Regions from separate parts of the Pseudomonas sp. PL-6 genome, predicted to be linked through region 1. Evidence: riboswitches for the same ligand, from Rfam matches in the RefSeq annotation. Region 1 holds a riboswitch; each other region holds the start of a gene.
What was found. Region 1 has a riboswitch for cobalamin ahead of cobG (precorrin-3B synthase). Riboswitches for the same ligand answer to the same signal wherever they lie in the genome.

Region 1 (2,903 bases):
GGCGCCGGCCTCGTCGATGGTCATCGCCGGCGCCAGCAGACGGCCGAAACCGGGCGTCTCGGGCGTGCGTTGGTAGAGCTGGTAGTGGTCTGGCGTGCTGGCCAGCAATGTGTAGGGCTGCACCCGCGCGCTGGCGCAGCTGCGCGGGCAGGCGCTGAGGTGTATTTGCGGGCGGGCGTGGCTTGCGCGCAGCAGCTCGGCGAGGTGCAGGGCGTGGCGCTTGCTGTCGGCCAGGCCGCGCGCGCAGGCGGCCGAACCGGTGCAGGCGACCAGGCCGAGCAGCGGCTCGTCGGCCTGGGTCAGCAGGCCCAGCTGATCCAGCGCTGCCAGCAGCTCGCGGGCGCGGGCTTCGGGGACGTTGCCCAGCAGCAGACCCTGCCAGGGTGTCAGGCGCAGCTCGCCGTCGCCATAGCGCTCGCTCAGCTCGGCCAGCGTGGTCAGTTGTTCGGCGTGCAGCCGGCCCAGCTGGGCGCCGGCGGCCACCATGCACAGGCCGGCCTGCGCCTGTGGATAAATCCCAGCCGGCGCGCGCTCGACGGCGGCGGCAGGCTGCCAGGTGGCCGGTGCCGGCTGCAGGGCAAAATCCAGGCGTGCCTGCAGGCGCTGCAGCAGTTCGTTGGCCGGAATCTGTGCCAGTAACTGGCGCATGCGCGACTGCTCGGGCGTGGCCAGCTCGAGGAACAGCAGCAGCAGCTGGCGCACCAGTTCGAGCGCCTGGCTCGCCTCGATGCGCGCCAGCGGCGTGTCCATGGGGCAGCCGGCCAGGCCCAGCAGCAGGTGGTGCTCGTCGTCGGCGGCCAGCCACAGGTCGTGGGGGTGTTCGCGCATGGCCAGGGCTTCGCCGCCGTCCAGTTGCAGGGCGAACTTGGCCGACAGCGCGTGCAGCGCCGGGCTGTCCTGCAGCAGGTCGAGCAGCTGGGCCGCCAGCGGACGCACGTCCATCCGCGCCTGCGGATCGAGGCCGGCAGCGGGGCTGAGCAGCAGGTTGCGCACATCGTCGGCGGCGGCCACGCGCGGGCCGAGGCCGGCGCTCAGCAGGGCGTCGATCAGCGCGCTTTCCTGGCCGGGCAGCACGCCGCGGATCTGCAGGTTGCTGCGATTGGTCAGCTCCAGCACACCGCTGGCGCCATGCCGCGCGGCCTCGGCAATGGCCCGCGCCTGGGCGCTGCACAGCACGCCGCCGGGCAGCTTGATGCGGCAGATGCCACCGTCCAGCGCGGGGACGATGCGCAGCAGGCCGGGGCAGGCGGAAGGGCGAACGGGCGCGAGCAAAGGGTCACCTGTGGCTAACGACGCGGCGACCGAACCAGCGAAATCCGCCCACAGGGGGACTCCATGGCATCGGTACACCCCGCCCGATGTTGGCACTCGCGACCAGCGTTCGTCGGCAGGTCTCCTGGCTGACAGGTCTTCGTCCGCCGCGCCTTCCCGGTTACCCAGTGGCCGATTGCATTGGACTCGCTGCTTACAGTTGCGGGGGCAGCCACGGTTTTACCGTGTTCCCTCTTAGGCCCGTTGCGGAGTCGTATCGACTCAAGGGCACCGACGAAGGCGCTATTATGCCCGCTTTGCCCGGAGCGCGGACAGGCGCTCCGTCGGGCTTGCGCGAGGACATTGGATGAAACCCTGGTTGACCCTGGTCGGCATCGGCGAAGACGGCTACCCCGGCCTGGGCAAGGCCGCGCGCCGCGCGCTGCTGGCGGCTACGCGCATCGTCGGCGCGCCGCGCCAGTTGGCCTTGCTGCCGCCGTGCATCGGTGGCGAGCGGGAAACCTGGCCCAGCCCCTTTGACCTGCAACCGCTGCTGGCGCGGCGTGGCGAGGCGCTGTGTGTGCTGGCCAGCGGCGACCCGATGTTCTATGGCGTCGGCGCCAGCCTGGCGCGCCAGGTGGCGGCCGACGAGCTGCTAGTGCTGCCGGCGCCGTCCTCGGTGTCGCTGGCGGCGGCACGTCTGGGCTGGCCGCTGCAGGAGGTGGAGGTGCTGTCGCTGGTCGGGCGGCCGCTGGCCACGCTCAACGCCCGGCTGTTTCCCGGCCTGCGCCTGCTGGTATTGAGCGCCGATGGCGACACGCCCGCACAGGTCGCCGCAGCGTTGCGCACCCGTGGTTTCGGTGCCAGTCGCCTGACCCTGCTGGAGCATCTGGGCGGGCCGGAGGAGCGCCGTATCGATGGCCTGGCCGCGAGCTGGAACCTGCCGCGGGGCGCCGACCTCAACCTGCTGGCGGTGGAATGCCTGGCCGACGCCGGTGCGCAACTGCTGCCGCCGACCTGCGGTCTGCCGGACGAGGCCTACCGCCACGACGGCCAGCTGACCAAGCGTGACGTGCGCGCGGTGACCCTGGCGCGCCTGGCGCCGCTGCCCGGTGAGCTGCTGTGGGACGTCGGCGCCGGCTGTGGCTCCATCGGCATCGAGTGGATGCGCGCGCACCCGGCTTGCCGCGCCATCGCCGTCGAGGCCAACGAAGGGCGTCAGGAACATATCCGCCACAACCGCGATGCCCTCGGCGTGCCTGGGCTGCAACTGGTCGCCGGGCACGCGCCCGAGGCGCTGGCCGGGCTGCCGGCACCGGATGCGATCTTTATCGGTGGCGGCGTCACGGTGCCTGGCGTGCTGGACGCCTGCTGGGCAGCACTCAAGCCGGGTGGGCGCCTGCTGGCCAATGCCGTGACCCTGCAGAGCGAGGCGGCGCTGGTCGCCTTCCGCGAGCAGCAGGGTGGCGAGCTGCTGCGGCTCACTGTGGCCCAGGCGCAGCCGCTGGGCGGCTTCGACACCTGGCGCGCGGCGCTGCCGATCACCCTGCTGGCGGTGCGCAAGGCGTGAGCGCGCGACTCCTGCTGCTCGGCGGCACCACCGAGGCCCTGCGCCTGGCCCGTCGCCTGGGGCCGGAAACCATCTACAGCCT
Region 2 (2,903 bases), 1.7 Mb from region 1:
TGCCCGGCGACTACCACGCCACCGCGCGCCGCTATTTCGCCGAGGCCGGTCTGGCCGAGCGTATCCAATGGCGTATGGGCCCGGCGCTGGACAGCCTGGCGGCGCTGGAGGGTGAAGGGCAGGGCGACTTCGACCTGATCTTCGTCGACGCCGACAAGGCCAACTACCCGACCTACCTGGAGCAGGCGCTGCGCCTGTTGCGCCAGGGCGGCCTGCTGCTGTTCGACAACACCCTGTGGAGCGGTCGGGTGTTGCAGCCGCAGCCGGACAGCGCCGACACCCGCGCCATTCAGGCGCTGAACCGGGCGCTCAAGGACGATGCGCGCGTCGAGCTGTCGCTGCTGCCGCTGGGCGACGGCCTGACCCTGTGCCGCAAGCGCTGAGCCGCCGTGGCCGACGCCATCCGCCTGCCGCCCCAGCCCGACGCCTGCGAACTGTGCGCGCGGTCGGTGGCGCTGACCCGTCACCACCTGATCCCCAAGGCCCTGCACGACAAGGCCTATGTGCAGAAGCGCTATCCCCGCCACGAACGCATCACGGCCACGCTCTGGGTCTGTCGCGCCTGCCATAACCAGATCCACCGGCTGTTCAGCGAGAAGGAGCTGGCACTGAGCTACAACAGCCGCGAAGCGTTGCTGGGCGACGAGCGCTTGCGCGGCTTCGTCGAGTGGCTGGCGCGCAAGCCGGCCGGCTTCGTCCCCCGCCACTGAGTCGCGCCGGCGTTGACGGGCGAGGCGGCCAGCCTCTACCCTGCGCGCCTTGCTTCAGGTGCCCGACGCCAAGCGCGTACGAGGTGAAACAGGGAAGCCGGTACAGAATCCGGCGCTGCCCCCGCAACGGTAGGTGAGTCAAACGCCGCTCTATTGCCACTGTGCTTCGTGCATGGGAAGGCGCGGCGCTAGCCCGCGAGGCTCGCTCACAAGCCCGGAGACCGGCCTGCTGCAGTCCACGGCATCGCGGAGGGCGTTGTCTGGCGTGCGGGCTCGCCTTCCCGGTGGCCTGCGCGCGCCGTTCTCCGCCTGCCTTGTCCAGCCCACTGTGTTCGGGAGCGCAACGATGCCGCCACGCCAGCTTGCCAGTCGTGCACGGCGGCCCGCGCCCGGATGCCCGCAGACCAGGAAACTTCGATGAGCGAATCGGCTGATCGCGACGCCCGGCACCAGGCGCGCATGGCGCGCAAGAAGGCGCTGATCGACGCGAAGATCGCCCAGGCCCAGGACCAGTACGGCCTGCTGCTGGTGCACAGCGGCAACGGCAAGGGCAAGAGCAGCAGCGCCTTCGGCATGGTCGCCCGCGCCCTCGGCCACGGCATCAAAGTCGGCGTGGTGCAATTCATCAAGGGCGCCGCCAGCACCGGCGAGGAGGCCTTCTTCCGCCGTTTTCCCGAGGAAGTCAGCTACCACGTGATGGGCGAGGGCTTCACCTGGGAGACCCAGGATCGCCAGCGCGATATCGCCAAGGCGGGCGAGGCCTGGGCCGTTGCGCAGCGCCTGCTGAACGACGAGGGCGTCGGCCTGGTGGTGCTGGACGAGCTGAACATCGCCCTCAAGCACGGCTATCTGCAGCTCGCTGCCGTGCTCGCCGATATCCAGGCGCGGCCGCTCTCGCAGCATGTGGTGGTGACCGGGCGCGGCGCCTTGCCGGGGATGATCGAGGCGGCCGATACGGTGACCGAGATGGGCCTGGTCAAGCATGCCTTCAAGGCCGGGGTGAAGGCGCAGAAGGGGGTGGAGTTTTGACCTCGCGCCAGTGCCCGGCGCTGCTGATCGCCGCGCCAGCCTCGGGGCAGGGCAAGACCACCGTCACCGCCGCCCTGGCGCGCCTGCACAGCCGTCAGGGTCGGCGGGTGCGGGTGTTCAAGTGCGGCCCGGATTTCCTCGACCCGATGATCCTCGCCCGCGCCAGCGGCGCGCCGGTGTACCAGCTCGACCTGGCCATGGTCGGCGAGGCGGAGAGCCGCCGCCTGCTCTGGCAGGCGGCGGGCGAGGCCGAGCTGATCCTGATCGAGGGGGTGATGGGCCTGTTCGACGGCCAGCCCTCGGCGGCCGACCTGGCGCGGCAGTTCGGCGTGCCGGTGCTGGGGGTGATCGACGGTTCGGCCATGGCCCAGACCTTCGGCGCCCTGGCCCATGGCCTGGCGACCTTCCAGCCCGACCTGCCGTTCGCCGGCGTGCTCGGCAACCGGGTGGCCAGCGCCCGTCACGGCGAGATCCTGCGCGCTGCGCTGCCGCCGAGTATCCGCTGGTACGGCGCGCTGCCGCGTAATGCCGCGGTGGAGCTGCCCAGCCGCCACCTGGGGTTGGTGCAGGCGCAGGAGCTGGCCGACCTGGATGCGCGCCTGGATGCCGCCGCCGATGCCCTGGCCGCCAGCGCCGAGGTGGCCTTGCCGGCACCGGTGCGCTTTGCCGCGCCGCCGCCGCGGGTGGTCGAGCCGCTGCTGGCCGGCGTGCGCATCGGCGTGGCGCGCGACGGCGCCTTCGCCTTTCTCTACCAGGCCAACCTCGATCTGCTGCGCGAGCTGGGCGCCGAACTCGAATTCTTCTCGCCGCTGGCGGGCGACGGCCTGCCGCAGGTGGACAGCCTCTACCTGCCCGGCGGTTATCCCGAATTGCATCTGGCCCAGCTGCAAGGCAACCAGGCCATGGCCGCGGCGATTCGCGCCCATCACCAGGCCGGCAAGCCGATCCTCGCCGAGTGCGGCGGCATGCTCTATCTGCTCGACGAGCTGGCCGACAAGCAGGGCGCCAGCGGCCGCATGCTCGGCCTGCTGGCCGGCCGCGCCGCGCTGCAACCACGATTGACCGCCCTGGCCCTGCAGCAGGTGACGTTGCCGGAAGGCGAGCTGCGTGGCCACAGCTACCACCATTCGCGCCTGGACAGCCCGCTGGCGCCACTGGCCCTGG
Region 3 (2,903 bases), 760 kb from region 1:
TTCGCCCGCGGCATCGCCCAGGCAGCGCAGACGGCGGGCCAGTTGCAGTTCGTGGTGGAAGGCTTGGCGACGGTTCATGGCGGTGCTCCAGAGTAGGCGACCGGGACAGTCTGCAAGCCTGGGGCGGCCCCGCGGTCAAGCGACTAGGCTTAGCCGCATAGCGCCTGCCCGAGGGTCGCCCCATGCCACGCCTGCTCAGCCTGCTCCTGCTGCCCCTGCTCGCTCCCGTCCTGCTCGCCGGCGAGCTGGACGGCCACTACCACGCCAACCTCGACGGCCTGCCGGCCGAACTGATCCTGAACAGCCAGGGCCAGACGGTGGAAGGGCAGTATGTGGAAAACCAGCGTCTGCGCCTGAACCTCAAGGGTCATTACGACGGCCAGTTGCTGCGCGCCGAGATCAGCGACCCGCAGTCCGGGCTGGTGATCGCCAATATGAACGCCACCTACGCCAACGCCATGCTCAACGTCAGCATCGCCGCGCGCGACCCGCGCAACGGCCAGGTGCTGGAGCGCCAGGCGCTGTTCCAGCGTGGCGCGCCGGCCGACGCGCCAGTCGCGGCGAAACGCCTGGACCCGGCGCTGATCGGCACCTGGATTCACGAGAAGCAGATCAACAGCGGCGGCGCCAGCTTCGCCGCCTTCACCACCCTGCTGACCCTGCAGCTGGGCGCCGACGGCAGCGTCGCACAATGGAGCCTGGCGGCCGGCGGCGGCAGCGACTGGAGTTTCAACAGCCCGGGCGAACTGCAGTACCGCGGCCGCTGGCGCAGCGACAACGGCGTGCTGCAGGTGCGCCTGGACGGCGCCGCCGACTACCAGCCCGCCGCTTACTATCGCTTCAGCGACCCGTACCTGGTCACCGAGAGCAATACCGGCAAGATGATCTGGCAGCGCCGCAAGTAGCGTTGCGGGTCAGGCGGCCTGATGCAGGCGCACGTTGAACAGCGGGCCCTGGCTGAAACGCGCCAGCGCCTTGGCCGCGGCCAGCACGCCCAGATCGATCAGCGGCTCGATCAGGATCACGCTCATGTAGGCCAGGCCGAAGCTGCCCACCGCCGCCAGGTTGTCGCCGGCGAAGCCCTGACCGTAGAAGGCCCAGAACGCCACCCAGGCGACGATGCCGCCCTGGTAGGCGGTCGACAGCGCCAGCGCCTGCTTGTAGGAGAGATCCACGTAGGCGGTGCCCGGCGCGACGATGCGCTTGGCCAGCAGCTGGATGCCCCACAGCGGCAGCAGCAGGGTGGTGACGTTCATGCCGTACTGCGGCAGGTCGAACTGGGCGAACAGCAGCCCTTGCAACAGCAGGCCGACGGCCAGACCGATGGCCGCGGCGCCGGCGCCGAACAGCAGCAGCAGGGTCGAGCCGAGGATCAGGTGGACCTCCGAGACGCCCACCGGATGACGCGGCAAGACCTCGAAGAAGCAGAACACCAGGGCGGTGGTCAACAGGCTGCGCAGCGCCAGGGCGACCACCCCGCCGTTGTCGCGGATGGCATCGCGGGCCAGTTTGGCGGTCAGGCCGAGGCCGGTGACGGCAGTGGCGTAGCTGAGCAGGATCTTGGCGCCTTCGACGACGCCGGGTTCGATATGCATAAGGGTTCCTTGGTCGCGCCCACCGCGCGACGATCCGGATGGAGGGGATGGGCGCAAGCGCCCGACGGCGATGGCAGGTCTCCTGGCTCGCGGCTCGACACTTCGCCCGCCTTCCCGGCCTGTGGGCCAGTGGCATATGGGCGTCGTTCGCCGCTTACAGTTGCGGGGGCAGCCAGGGCATTGGCGACGCGGCGCCGCACCCTGTTCCCTTTTCATCCGACCCTGGGGCCGAAACCATCGGCGGCCACCTTACCCGGCCGCACGGACAAAAGACAGCGCCCGCTCTCAACCGCGCCCGCACCAGGCTCCTCGGCGAGATTCGGAACCCGCCAGAGCCGGGTCTGTCACTGATCTGTCGCTCGCGGCGCGACGGCTGAGGGGCATCCGCGGCAGGAGCGCCTCGCTGGCTGAGCAGATGCTGACTGGAGGCGCTCGCTTCCCCGCCAGTGCGGCAACCGTCACGTTGCGCGCGGGCATGTGTAACCATTTATTACAAGGCAATCGTAGTATTTCTGCACCCGCGCCGACTGCAGATCACGCGAGCCCGCAGATCCATCATCCGGTAACGAGAGCGTATATGAAGAAACCCCTGATCGTCGCGTTGACAGCCCTGTTCGCAACCGGCGCCATGGCTGCCGAGCAGCAACCGCACTGGAACTACCAGGGCAAGGAGGGCCCCGCACACTGGTCCCAGCTGGCCCCAGGCTACGAAACCTGCGCGATTGGCCATGCCCAATCGCCGATCGACATCCGCGATGCCACGCGAGCCTCCCTGCCGCGCATCATGTTCGACTACCAGGCCAGCCCAGCGGAGGTAGTGAACAACGGCCACACCGTCCAGGTGAACCTGGCCAATGCCGGCGGCGTCGAGATCGACGGCGAGCCCTACCGCCTGGTGCAGTTCCATTTCCACACGCCAAGCGAGGAGCACATCGCCGGGCGGGCATTCCCGATGGTCGCGCACTTCGTCCACCAAGCCGCCGATGGCCGCCTGGCGGTGGTGGCAGTGCTGTTCAGGGAAGGCGAGCAGAATCAGGCTCTGGGGCAGGTGTTCGATGCCATGCCGACCAGGGCGGGCGAGAACGTCGAGCTGGCCGGCAGCTTCGCCCCGCAAACCCTACTGCCGCAGCAGCAGGGCTACTATGCCTTCGCCGGCTCGCTGACCACCCCGCCGTGCAGCGAGAACGTGCAATGGCGCGTACTGAAGCAGCCGGTCGAGCTGTCCCAGGCGCAACTGGCACAGTTCCGCCACCTGTACGCGATGAACGCGCGGCCGATCCAGCCACTCAATGGCCGAGAAGTGCTGGA

Region 2: linked by a shared signal. The riboswitch ahead of cobO (cob(I)yrinic acid a,c-diamide adenosyltransferase) and the one ahead of cobG (precorrin-3B synthase) in region 1 are both predicted to bind cobalamin.
Region 3: linked by a shared signal. The riboswitch ahead of ACW9UL_RS03525 (energy-coupling factor ABC transporter permease) and the one ahead of cobG (precorrin-3B synthase) in region 1 are both predicted to bind cobalamin.

The regions. Positions count from the first base shown of each region.
Region 1 covers NZ_CM134189.1:38,653-41,555, forward strand. The annotation lists gene cobG (precorrin-3B synthase) at 1-1,272, opposite strand, end outside; cobalamin riboswitch at 1,370-1,562, opposite strand; gene cbiE (precorrin-6y C5,15-methyltransferase (decarboxylating) subunit CbiE) at 1,619-2,821, shown strand; gene ACW9UL_RS00210 (cobalt-precorrin-6A reductase) at 2,818-2,903, shown strand, end outside.
Region 2 covers NZ_CM134189.1:3,581,330-3,584,232, reverse strand. The annotation lists gene ACW9UL_RS15175 (O-methyltransferase) at 1-383, shown strand, start outside; gene ACW9UL_RS15170 (hypothetical protein) at 390-710, shown strand; cobalamin riboswitch at 750-954, shown strand; gene cobO (cob(I)yrinic acid a,c-diamide adenosyltransferase) at 1,128-1,739, shown strand; gene ACW9UL_RS15160 (cobyrinic acid a,c-diamide synthase CobB) at 1,736-2,903, shown strand, end outside.
Region 3 covers NZ_CM134189.1:793,836-796,738, reverse strand. The annotation lists gene ACW9UL_RS03535 (DUF3703 domain-containing protein) at 1-78, opposite strand, end outside; gene ACW9UL_RS03530 (hypothetical protein) at 183-905, shown strand; gene ACW9UL_RS03525 (energy-coupling factor ABC transporter permease) at 915-1,595, opposite strand; cobalamin riboswitch at 1,651-1,849, opposite strand; gene ACW9UL_RS03520 (carbonic anhydrase) at 2,173-2,903, shown strand, end outside.